2 regions of the Kribbella sp. NPDC050459 genome follow, and region 1 is predicted to be linked to the other one. Evidence: riboswitches for the same ligand, from Rfam matches in the RefSeq annotation. Region 1 holds a riboswitch; the other holds the start of a gene.
What was found. Region 1 has a riboswitch for cobalamin ahead of AB0I12_RS17905 (ribonucleoside-diphosphate reductase subunit alpha). Riboswitches for the same ligand answer to the same signal wherever they lie in the genome.

Region 1 (6,195 bases):
ACGCTCGACCGCCAGCCCCAGTTCGGCTGCTTCGGCCTGCACGAGTGGGCGATGGTGTACCGCACCCCCGACGTACGGCATGCGTCCTGGCCGCTGCGGTTAGGGGCCGAGGGCACCGATCAGGTCGTCGAATCGCACAAGATCGGCTGCTCGCACTTCGACGCGTTCCGGTTCTTCACCGACTCGGCGCGCCCGCTGAACACCTTGCAGCCCAGCCGCGAGTCGCAGCCGGTGCTGGAACAGGGCGGCTGCCTGCACGCGAACATGGACCTCTACAAGTGGGCGTGCAAGCTGATGCCGTTCACCCCGAGCTCGCTCGTGCTGTCGTGCTTCGAGCTGGCCCGCGACATCCGCACGCTGGACATGCGCGCCTCGCCGTACGACCTCCAGCCGCTCGGCTACTCCCCCGTGCGCATCGAGACACCCGACGGCAAAGCGGAGTACACGGCCGCCCAGCGAGGCTTCGCCGACCGCGCCCGCCCACTCCGCCGGCAACTCGTCGACCTCTGCGACGACTTGCTCGGCTAGCCTCACTGCATGGGAAAGATCGTCGCCATCGCGTTCGCCGCTCTGCTCATCGCGATCGGCGGCGTCTGGACGCTCCAAGGCCTCGGCTACCTCAAAGGCAGCTCGATGACCGGCAGCACCCTCTGGGCCACCGTCGGCCCGATCGTCGCGGCGTTCGGCGTTGCCTTGCTGTACGTGGCGATCCGCGGGCCTAGGAAGCGCTGACCCGGAGCACTGCCCATTGGTAGTGCATGGCGCCGCCGTCGTTCCAGGTGGTCCATTGCTCCAGCTCGCCGTGCCGGCCTAGGACTTCCTGCATCCCCTCGTCGCTGCGGATGCTGAAGAAGCGGCCGGGGCCGTAGCCTTTGCCGTCGTCCCAGACGTGTTCCCTGCCGCTGACATCGCCCCAGAGGCCGACGGCCAGCGGCGCGCCCGGACGGAGCACCCGGACGATCTCCCGCAGCGCTTGATCGAGGTCCTCGTCCGCCACGTGCAGCAAGGTGCTCATCGTCCAGCCGGCGTCGAACGTCGCGTCGCCGAACGGCAGTTCGAGGACCGACGCGGCCTCCGCGTGCAGGCCGAGCTCGCGGCAGGCCTCGACGCTGGCCGGCGACAGGTCGACGCCGGTGTAGGTGAAACCGGCCGCCGCGATCGCCTGGCCGTCGCGGCCGGGGCCGCAGCCGAGTTCGAGCACGGTGTCGCGGCCTTCGAGGCGGAGCTGATCGAGGTACGCCGTACGGCGGGCGACACGTGGCTCGGGCAGGTCCCGGCCGACGCGGGCGTGGATCTCGCCGGTGTAGTAGGCGATCAGGTCCTGTTCGCGGTCCGCGCGGGTCATCGGATCGCCTTCAGCGCGAAGAACAGCGGGATGCGAGGGGCGTCGTCCGGCAGGCGCCACCAGCCGTCCGGGGTCTGCCGCATCGCCGCCCAGCGGGGCCAGGGCAGGACGTCCGACTCGCGCAGCCCGGTGACCTGAAAGCCTGTGGAAGCGAGCGTGGTGACGATCTCGCCGAGGCCGTGCCGCCACTCGTAGCTGGTCTGGCGGCCGGGCACCTCGTCGCCGGTGTAGGTGACGGTCGAGTCGTGCGCGATCGGGCCGCGCCCCTCCAGATAGTCGGCCCGGAGCACCAACTCGTCGGACTCGCCCGGGAGCGAGACCTCGCGGAGCGCGTTGAGCAGCGGGTGGAACTCGACGAGGTAGAGGACGCCGCCGGGCTTGAGCAGATCGCGGACCACCTCGGCCCACTGCTGCAGGTCGGGCAGGTAGCACAGCGCGCCCTTGCCGGTGTACACGACGTCGAACTGCCGGCCACCGACCGCACCCACGGCGTCGTACACGTTGGCGTGCAGGTAGTCGACCTCGACGCCGGCCTCGCGCGCGATCTCCCGGGCCGCTTCGAGCGACTTCTCCGACAGGTCGAGTCCGCTGGTGCGCGCACCCCGGCGCGCGAACTCGATCGTCTCGGTACCCAGATGGCACTGCAGGTGCAGGACGTCGCGGCCGTCGAGCGGGCCCAGATCCTCCCACTCGTAGTCCGCGAACCAGAACTCCGCGGGCCGGTCGTAGAAGTCGCTCGCCGCGTGCAGCGGGGCGCGAGCATTCCAGTCGGCCTCGTTGGCGGCCACCATCCGTTGCGTCTGCGCGTCCAGGGTCACAGGCAGAAGTGTGCCCACAACCGGGGTCCAGTCAGCGTTGGGTTTCCGCAGCCCTTGTTCAAGGTTTGTGGATAAGCTTGAATAAGAGTATGGCACGGGTTGAGTTGCACCGCTGGCCCGGGCACCCCGACGGGTTCACCCGGGCGGAGCGCCTGGGCGGGTCGTACGAGCTGTACTTCCCGGATCCGCTGGCCGGGCGCGAGTTCGACCTGAGCGATGACGTCCTGGCGCTGCTCGAGGACGCCGCCGGCGACCTGGCCCGCCTGGACGCGACCGCTGCCGTGCTGACCAACAGCGAGGCGCTGGCGCGGTTGCTGCTGCGCGCCGAAGCGGTCGGGTCGTCGCACATCGAAGGCCTCGTCGTCGGTGCGCGCCGGCTGCTGAAGGCCGACGTACTGCGCGACCGCGTGCACGACGTGACCGCCGAGGAGGTCCTCGGTGCGGTGGACGCGATGACGTGGGTGACCGAGTCCGTCCAGGCCGGCGACAAGCTCGAGGTCGAGCACCTGCTCGAGGCACATCGCCGGCTGATGGCGCACTCGCCGACCCCGGAGTACGGCGGCGAGATCCGCTACCTGCAGAACTGGATCGGCGGCCGCTCCCCCGCCGAGGCGTACTACGTGCCGCCGCCGGCCCAGCTGATCCCGGACCTGCTCGCGGATCTGATGACGTTCGTGCGCGAGTCACCGCTGCCGGTGCTGGCCAAGACCGCGATCGCGCACGCGCAGTTCGAGACGATCCACCCGTTCGCCGACGGCAACGGCCGCACCGGCCGCGCGCTGATCCACCTGATCCTGCGCGCCGACGGACTGGTCACGCGCACCGTGCCGCCGGTCTCGCTCGCACTCGCCACTCACGCCGCGGAGTACGTCGACTCTCTGACCGCATTCCGGTACGTCGGACGCGCGACGACCGCGAAGGCCCGCGCGGCCGCGAACCCGTGGTTGCGGATGTTCGCGACCGCCTGCACGCACGCGACCGCCGAGGCCGCGCGCTTTGAGCAGACCGCCGCCGATCTGAAAGCTGCCTGGCGGGAACGCGCGGACCCGGTGCGGGCCGGCTCCGCGGCCGAGCTACTGATCGAGGCACTTCCGGCCGCGCCGGTCCTCACCCTCGCCGCCGCGGCTCAGCTCATCGACCGCTCGCAACAGGCCGCGAACCAGGGCCTGGCCCGGCTGGTCGAGGCGGGCATCCTGCGCGAGATCACGGACGGGCGCCGCAACCGCGTCTACGAGGCGCCGGAGCTGATCGACGCCTTCACGCTGCTGGAGCGCCGGTTCGCGAGCCCGGCCGCGGACACCCGGGTCGAGCCGCCTAGCAGACCGGTCCCGTCGAGGCCAGGACCGACACACTAGGTGGTTTGACTTTCCGGTCGCGATCGAGCAAGAATTCGAACACATGTTCGATCGTACAGGGGAGTTGTGATGCCGGAGGCGTTCGACTGGGACATCCTGCACCGGCCGTCGGCGATGGCGATGGTCCGCGGACAGCTCGGCTTCAGCTGGATGGTGCTGTCCGGACGACTCGCCCAACTGACCGACGAGCAGTACTTCTGGCGACCGAGCAGTGAGGCGCTCACCGTCGTCCGGCGGCACTATGCCGGGCAGTTCCGCGCGCTCGGCTCCGGCGAGTGGGTCGCGCAGTGGCCCGCCGAGCCGGACCATCGCGGGCCACGCACGATCGCGTGGCTGATCGCGCACCTGACCGAGATGTTCTTCGAGCGCTGGGAGTGGACGTTCGGCGAGAGCCGGCAGGGGCGTGACGACATCACCCTGCACGGCAACGCCCGGGATGCGGTGGCCTGGCTGACCTACTGGGTCGAGGCCTGGCGGGACGCGATCGCCGCCCTCGACGAGGACGAGGCGATGACGGTCGGCCTGAGCCAGGCGAATGAACTGGACGCCTCCGAGCCGTTCGGCCACGTCATCCTCAGGCTGAACCGTGAGCTGATCCATCACGGCTCCGAGATCATGACCCTGCAGGACCTCTACGCGGTCGCGGCGTGAGGACCACAACATGTGCGACACGCGGCGTGGCGCTACCACAAGATCTAGGAGACTCCGCCTAGCATCACTACTGCTGGTGGTTCGGGGCGAGCAAAACCACAAGATGTTGATCGTCCCGGGGCAACAGGGGAATCCGGTGCAACTCCGGAGCTGCCCCGCAACGGTGAGCGGACACGCTGTCGAACGGTGCCCGCGAGTCCGGATACCTGCCACCGGCGCGTGCACCGCCGGTGCACGCGGTCCGAGATCTCGCGGGTGGATCGCAGGACGTGACGGCGGTGTTCCCGGCCGGTGCCGCCGGTCCCGTCGTGCGTCCGCTCGCGTGGTCCCGGGTCTCCGAACTCTCCTGGAGCACACACCTGTGACCATTGCTTCCTCATCGGCTGCGGCCACCGCAGACCTCCGGACGGAGCTCACCGTCGTCCGCCGCGACGGCAGCAGCACACCGTTCGACGCCACCAAGATCTCCGTCGCCATGACCAAGGCCTTCCTCGCCGTCGAGGGTGCCGAGGCCGGCGGCACGCACCGGGTCCGCGATCTGGTGACCGACCTGACCGGCCGGGTCGTCACTGCCCTGACCAGCCGCGGCGCGAGGGCCCGCAGCGTGCAGGTCGAAGACATCCAGGACCAGGTCGAGCTGGCGCTGATGCGCGCCGGCGAGCACCAGGTCGCCCGCGCCTACGTCCTGTATCGCGAGGAGCGGACCAAGGCGCGCACTCCCGCCGACGCGGCGGGAGTCACCGATCCTCCTCCGCTCACCGTCCGCGCGGCCGACGGCAGCCGGGCGGCGCTCGACGTCGACCGGCTCCGGGTGGTCGTCACCGAGGCCGCTCTCGGACTCGACGCCGTCGACCCCGAGAAGATCCTGAACGAGACGCTCGGTGCCTGCTACGACGGCATCGCCGAGCACGAGGTCGAGCTCGCCCTCGTCATGGCCGCCCGGGCGTCTGTCGAGACCGAGCCGCAGTACAGCTACGCCACGTCCCGCCTGCTGCTGGACCAGATCCGCCGCGAGGCGCTCGGCCGCGTCCACGGCGAGCCCCGTCAGGCCAGCCAGGCCGACATGACCACGGCGTACCCCGACTACTTCCCGCGCTACATCCAGGTGGGCATCGACGCCGGGCAGCTCGACCCCGAGCTCGGCCGCTTCGACCTCGACCGGCTCGCGGCGGCGATCAAGCCCGACGCCGATCTGAACTTCACCTTCCTCAGCCTGCAGACCCTGTACGACCGCTACCTGCTGCACCTCGGCAAAGTGCGCTACGAGTTGCCGCAGGCCTTCTTCCTCCGGGTCGCGATGGGGATGGCGCTGCGCGAGGACGACCGCGACGCGCGGGCGATCGAGTTCTACGAACTGCTCAGCTCGTTCCGCTTCATGTCCTCGACGCCGACCCTCTTCAACTCCGGCACCACCCGGCCCCAGTTGTCGTCCTGCTTCCTCACCACCGTTGACGACGACCTGTCCGGCATCTTCACCGGCATCCGCAACAACGCCCTCCTCGCCAAGTACTCCGGCGGCCTCGGCAACGACTGGACCCCGGTCCGCGGCATCGGCGCCCACATCCGAGGCACCAACGGCGAGTCCCAAGGCGTCGTCCCGTTCCTGAAGGTAGCCAACGACACGGCAGTAGCCGTGAATCAGGGCGGGCGCCGTAAGGGCGCGGTCTGTGCGTATTTGGAGACCTGGCATATCGATGTCGAGGAGTTTCTCGAGCTGCGGAAGAACACGGGGGACGAGCGGCGGCGGACGCATGACATGAACACGGCCAACTGGGTGCCGGATCTGTTCATGCGGCGGGTCGAGGCCGGGGGCGAGTGGACGTTGTTCTCGCCGGACGAGGTGCCGGACCTGCACGATCTGTACGGCGCGGCGTTCGCCGCGGCCTACGTGCGGTACGAGGAGGCGGCGGACCGCGGCGAGATCCGGGTGTTCAAGCGGGTCAAGGCGGTCGACCTGTGGCGGCGGATGCTGACCGTGCTGTTCGAGACCGGGCATCCGTGGATCACCTTCAAGGACGCCTGCAAC
Region 2 (6,195 bases), on a different contig from region 1:
ACACGCTCGACGCGATGGTCGGCTACAAGTCACCGAAGTACCTCAACTTCGGGTGGGCGTCGGCGCGGCTGGACGACGTACTCAACCTGCTCCCGGCGCGGGCGTGTGCGGCGCTGACCGGACTCGCGGCCGGACGGGTCCAGGACACCGTCCGGGTCTGGCGGCGGGATGCCCCGAAGCATCCGAGCCCGAACGCCGGGCCGGTCGAGGCGGCGTTCGCGGGAGCGCTCGGTCTGACGCTCGGCGGCACCAACAGCTACGGCAGCTACGCGGAGGACCGCGGCACGCTGGGTGACGGCCCGGCGCCGACGGTCGCCGACGTGCGCCGTACGGCGGAACTCGCGCGGCGGGTCGGGATCGCCGCCGTGTGCCTTGCGGCCGTACTCGGGAAGGGGAGGCGATGGATCTGAGCCGCCGGCCGGTGCGGATCGCGTTGATCCGGCACGGCGAGTCCGAGGCGAACCTGGACAAGACGGTCTACGAGCGGACCCCTGACCATGCGGTCCCGTTGACCCCGGTGGGCCATGAGCAGGCCGCCAAGGCGGGGCGGGAGTTGCGGGAGCTGTTCGAGAACGAGCCAGTCCGCGTGTACGTCTCGCCGTACCTGCGCGCCCGGCAGACGCTGGACTCGCTCGGGTTGGACGACCTGATCGAGCTGCCGCGGGAGGAGCCGCGGCTGCGGGAGCAGGACTGGGCGAACCTGCAGGACACCGAGGACATCGAACGGCAGGAGAAGCTCCGCGACTCGTTCGGGCACTTCTTCTACCGGTTCACCCACGGTGAGTCGGGCTCGGACGTGTACGACCGGGTGTCGACGTTCCTGGAGACGATGCACCGCGACTTCGAGAGCGTGGACGCCCCGCGCAACGTGCTGCTGGTCTCGCACGGCCTGACCATGCGGCTGTTCTGTATGCGGTGGTTCCATTGGTCGGTGCGGTTCTTCGAGTCGCTGCGGAACCCGGGGAACGCCGAAACACGCGTCCTGCTGCGGCAGCCGGATTTCCGGTACAAGCTGGACCGGCCGTTCGAACAGTGGACCACCTACGAACCGACGGAACGGGAGCGATCGGCATGGTTGTAGCGCAGACGCGGGACACGGTTCTCGAGTTGCTGGCGAGCCTGACACCGGAGCAGGCCGGCAAGATCCGCGCACCCTTCGACACCCCGGACCACAAGCAGTGGACGTACCTGCCGGGACCTGTGCCGGGCCTTGCCCTGACCGAGCTGACGTCGGCGCAGCAGCAGCTCGTGGAGCGGCTGGTCGCGACCGGGTGCAGCGAGCGCGGGACGGCCGACGTCTGGGCGGTTCTCGACGCCGAGATCGTGGTCCGCGGGCTGCCGGACCTGCCGCCGTCGGGGGAGTGGGAAGGCGCGACCGTCGCCGACCGGTACTTCCTGCGCGTGCTCGGGGACCCGAACGGCACGGAGCCGTGGGCCTGGCGGCTGAACGGTCACCACCTGGCACTGCACGTGACGGTCGTGGACGGAGCGATCGCGTTCACACCACAGTTCCTCGGGTCGAACCCGGCCGAGGTGCTGACCGGGCCGCAGGCCGGGCGGCGGTTCCTGGCCACGGAGCAGGACCTGGGCTTCCAGCTGCTGCACGCACTGGAGCCTGGACAGCTGGAGGTCGCATTGGTCTCGCCGGACGCGCCCGACGACATCCTGACCCGGCACGACCCAGTGGCCGACGCGTCACTCCTGCACCGCGGCCTCGCGTACGGCGACATGACCGAGGACCAGCGCCAGCTCCTCAGCCTCCTCATCGGCCAGTACGTCGGCCGCGCCGCCGGGCCGATCGGCCTGCAGACCTGGCAGGACATCACCGAGCACGGCATCGAGCGCCTGACGTTCGCCTGGGCCGGCGAAACCCAGCCCGGCATCGGCCACCGCCACTACTACTCGATCGCGGGTCCCACGTTCCTCGCCGAGTACGACAACACCCAGGACAACGCCAACCACATCCACTCGGTCTGGCGCGACCTACGCAACGACTGGGGCACCGACCTCCTGGCTGCCCACTACGCCATGCACCGCTAGAACTCACCAGAGCCGGCGCTGACCTTCGGCGAGGCCGAACTCTCCGAGTTCGACGTCCCGCCGAAGGCGCCGGCGGCGGTACGGCGCGACGATGCTCAGCACGATCCCGTCCCGGTGCTCCGCCTCCACCTGGATCCCATCGGGCCACCCGTCGCCGCCGAGCCGCACGTCAGCAACCACCGCGGCCGCTGCTATGTCGTCCCGCCGCTCCCGCAGACTGCCCCACAGCAGGTCGATCATCCGGAGCGCATCGGCCTTCTCACCGAGCATCTCGATCGAGATCGGGTCACCGTCCGCCGCGCTGACCGCGAACGGCAGGAAGCCCCCTCGCTTCGCCACGTGCTGCACCGCGAGCTGGAGGGCAGTGTCGAACAGGTCGTCGAGCGTCTGCTGGGCCTCGTCCGAGGCGGTGTCACGCCAGGAGTTCACAGGTTTCGCGCTTTCGTGAGGTGATCTGAACCGCACCCTGCCAGGCCCATGGACCGAGTCGGGTCGGATAGAGTCGCGACGTCATTCGACGGCATCAGCAGGAACCCGGTGTGAGTCCGGGGCGGTCCCGCCACTGTGACCCCGTCAGGGGGAGTCAGGAACTGCCGCCGTCGTACCTGGAGTCGGGGCGTGGATACCCCGGGAAGGACTCTGCGCGTGCCTGCGAATCTTCTGCTGCTGTCTACTGCTGATACCGACCTGTTGGCTGCTGCGGAGGCGGGCGCGGGGTGGGCGGTGGCCAACCCGGCTCGGCTGGATCCGGTGGCGCTGGGGCCGCTGCTCGACGACGCTGCGGTCGTCGTCGTTCGGCTGCTCGGCGGGCGCCGGGCGTGGGAGGACGGGCTGGACACGGTCCTCGCTGCGGGCAAGCCGACGGTGGTTGTGAGCGGTGAGGCCGCGCCGGACGCCGAGCTGATGTCGTTGTCGACCGTCCCGGCCGGGGCGGTCACCGAGGCGCTGGCCTATCTTCGCGAGGGTGGCGCGGACAACCTCCGCAACCTGGCCGGCTTCCTGCGGGACACGCTGCTGCTGACCGGCGACGAGTTCGAGCCGCCGCGCGCGCTCCCGGCGTACGGCGTGCGCGGGACGTACGCCGAGGACGGGCGTCCCGTGGTCGGCATCGTGTACTACCGCGCACACGAGATCTCCGGGAACACCGCCTTCGTGGACGCGCTCGCGGCCGCGGTCGACGCGGCCGGCGCTCAGCCGCTGCCCGTGTACTGCGGGACGCTCCGCGGGCTCGACCCGACGTCGCCCGACAACGCCGGGCTGTTCGAGTTGCTGCGCAAGTGCGACGTACTCGTCACGACGCTGCTCGCGGCCGGCGGATCGGTCGCGGCCGACGCGAGCGCGGGTGGCTCGGACGACGCGTGGGACGCCGGTGCGCTGGCCTCGCTCGACATTCCGTTGATCCAGGGCCTGGCGCTGACGTCGACGCGCGAGCAGTGGGTGGACAGCGATGCGGCCGTCAGCCCGCTGGACGCGGCGACCCAGGTGGCGATCCCGGAGTTCGACGGGCGGCTGATCACGATCCCGTTCTCGTTCAAGTCGTACGACGCCGACGGCCTGGCCCGCTACGCGCCGGATGCGGAGCGGTGCGCGCGGCTGGCCGGTATCGCGGTCGCGCACGCGCGGCTGCGGCACATTCCGCCGGCCGAGAAGCGGATCGCGCTGGTGCTGTCGTCCTACCCGACCAAGCACGCCCGGATCGGGAACGCGGTCGGGCTGGACACGCCGGCGTCGGCGGTCGTGCTGCTCGGCCAGCTGCAAGAGGCCGGGTACGACCTGGGCGGCATCGACGTCAGCGAGCTTGAAGGCGATGGGCTGATCCACCAGCTGATCGCGGCGGGCGGCCACGACGTCGACTGGCTGACCGACGAGCAGCTCGCCAACGCGGTCGCCAAGGTTCCGCTGTCCACGTACGCCCGCTGGTTCGGCGGCGTACCCGAGTCGTTGCGGACGGCAATGACCGAGGCGTGGGGGGAGGCGCCGGGGGAGCTGTACGTCGACACGTCCGGCGCGGAGCCCGCGATCGCGCTGGCCGCGTTGCGGTTCGGGAATGTCGTGCTGATGATCCAGCCGCCGCGCGGCTTCGGCGAGAACCCGGTGGCGATCTACCACGATCCGGACATGGCGCCGTCGCACCACTACCTCGCCGCGTACCGCTGGCTGGAGGCGCCGGCCGACGAGGGCGGGTTCGGCGCGCAGGCCGTCGTACACCTCGGGAAGCACGGCACGCTGGAATGGCTGCCGGGCAAGGGGATCGGGATGGCGGCCGGCTGCGCGCCGGACGCGGTGCTCGGGAACCTGCCGATGATCTACCCGTTCATCGTCAACGACCCCGGCGAGGGGACGCAGGCGAAGCGGCGGGCGCACGCGACGGTCGTCGACCATCTGGTGCCGCCGATGGCGCGGGCCGAGACGTACGGCGACATGGCGAAGCTGGAGTACCTGCTCGACGAGTACGCGACGGTGCAGGCGCTCGACCCGGAGAAGGTGCCGACGCTGCGGGCGCAGATCTGGACGCTGATCCAGGCGGCGCAGCTGCACCACGACCTGCACACCGCGGAGAAGCCGGAGGACGACGACTTCGACGAGTTCGTGCTGCATCTGGACGGGTATCTGTGCGAGATCAAGGACGTGCAGATTCGCGACGGGCTGCATGTGCTGGGTGGTGCGCCGGTGGGTGCGGCGCGGGTCAACCTGGTGCTCGCCGTACTGCGGGCTCGGCAGCTGTGGGGCGGGTCGTACTCGATTCCTGGGCTGCGGGCTGCTCTCGGGTCGGCCTTCGGAGTGGACGAGGCCGAGTTGCTGGCCAACCCGGGGCCGGCGGCCAACCTGACCGATCTGGCCACCCTCGCGGACCTGCCGGCGGTGACCGGGGCCGACGGCGTGGACATCCTGGAGGCTGTCGCGCGGAAGCTGGTGCTCGGGATGGAAACGCTGAGCTGGGACGCGACGAAGGTTCCGGTGGTGGTCGCCGAGGTGCTGGCCCGGGACTGCCCCGAGGTCGAGGCGTCGCTGACCTTTGCGGCGACCGAGGTTGTGCCGCGGCTCGCGCGGACGCCGGATGAGCTGGGGAACGTGCTGCGGGCGCTGGACGGGCGGTTCGTGGAGGCCGGGCCTTCGGGGTCGCCCACGCGCGGACTGGTCAACGTGCTGCCGACAGGTCGCAACTTCTACGCCGTGGACCCGAAGGCGATCCCGAGCCGTAACGCCTGGGACGTCGGAGTCGCGCTGGCCGACTCGCTGCTGGCGCGGCACCAGGCCGAGACCGGGGAATGGCCGCGGTCCGTGGGCCTCACCGTCTGGGGTACGTCGGCGATGCGCACGCAGGGCGACGACCTCGCCGAGGTGCTCTGGCTGCTCGGCTGCCGGCCGGTCTGGGACGACGCGTCCCGCCGCGTCACGAGCTTCGAGGTGGTCGGCCTGGAGGAGCTCGGCCGGCCGCGGATCGACGTGACGATCCGGATCTCCGGCTTCTTCCGGGACGCCTTCCCGCATGTCGTCGCGCTGCTCGACGAGGCGGTCCGTACGGTCGCCGCCCTCGACGAGTCGCCGGCGGACAACTTCCTCAAGGCGCACGTGGACAGCGATGTTGCGGCGGGCAACGACGTACGGCAGGCGACGGCCCGCGTGTTCGGCTCCAAGCCCGGGTCGTACGGCGCCGGCCTGCTGCCGCTCGTCGACGCCCGGAACTGGCGCACCGACGCCGAGCTGGCCGAGGTGTACGCGGTGTGGGGCGGGTACGCGTACGGCAAGGACCTGGACGGCGCCGAGGCCCGCGGCTCGATGGAGCGCGCGTACGCCCGGATCCAGGTGGCGGCGAAGAACGCGGACACCCGCGAGCACGACATCATGGACTCCGACGACTACTTCCAGTACCACGGCGGCATGATCGCGATGGTCCGGCACCTCACCGGCGCCAACCCGAAGGCGTACGTCGGCGACTCCGCGGTCCCCGCGCAGGTGAAGACCCGGACGCTCGAGGAGGAGGCCAAGCGGGTCTTCCGCGCCCGCGTGGTGAACCCGCGGTGGATGGCCGCGATGCGGCGGCACGGGTACAAGGGCGCGTTCGAGATGGCCGCGACGGTCGACTACCTGTTCGGGTACGACGCGACCGCGGGTGTGGTCGACGACTGGATGTACGAGTCGCTGACCACGCAG

Region 2: linked by a shared signal. The riboswitch ahead of cobN (cobaltochelatase subunit CobN) and the one ahead of AB0I12_RS17905 (ribonucleoside-diphosphate reductase subunit alpha) in region 1 are both predicted to bind cobalamin.

The regions. Positions count from the first base shown of each region.
Region 1 is NZ_JBFAJQ010000004.1:400,177-406,371, reverse strand. It holds gene AB0I12_RS17935 (3-methyladenine DNA glycosylase) at 1-528, shown strand, start outside; gene AB0I12_RS17930 (hypothetical protein) at 538-732, shown strand; gene AB0I12_RS17925 (class I SAM-dependent methyltransferase) at 719-1,345, opposite strand; gene AB0I12_RS17920 (class I SAM-dependent methyltransferase) at 1,342-2,163, opposite strand; gene AB0I12_RS17915 (Fic family protein) at 2,253-3,518, shown strand; gene AB0I12_RS17910 (DinB family protein) at 3,588-4,169, shown strand; cobalamin riboswitch at 4,230-4,398, shown strand; gene AB0I12_RS17905 (ribonucleoside-diphosphate reductase subunit alpha) at 4,531-6,195, shown strand, end outside.
Region 2 is NZ_JBFAJQ010000003.1:970,804-976,998, reverse strand. It holds gene AB0I12_RS15855 (cobalamin biosynthesis protein) at 1-410, shown strand, start outside; gene AB0I12_RS15850 (phosphoglycerate mutase family protein) at 401-1,081, shown strand; gene AB0I12_RS15845 (DUF3500 domain-containing protein) at 1,072-2,040, shown strand; gene AB0I12_RS15840 (hypothetical protein) at 2,044-2,469, opposite strand; cobalamin riboswitch at 2,528-2,654, shown strand; gene cobN (cobaltochelatase subunit CobN) at 2,686-6,195, shown strand, end outside.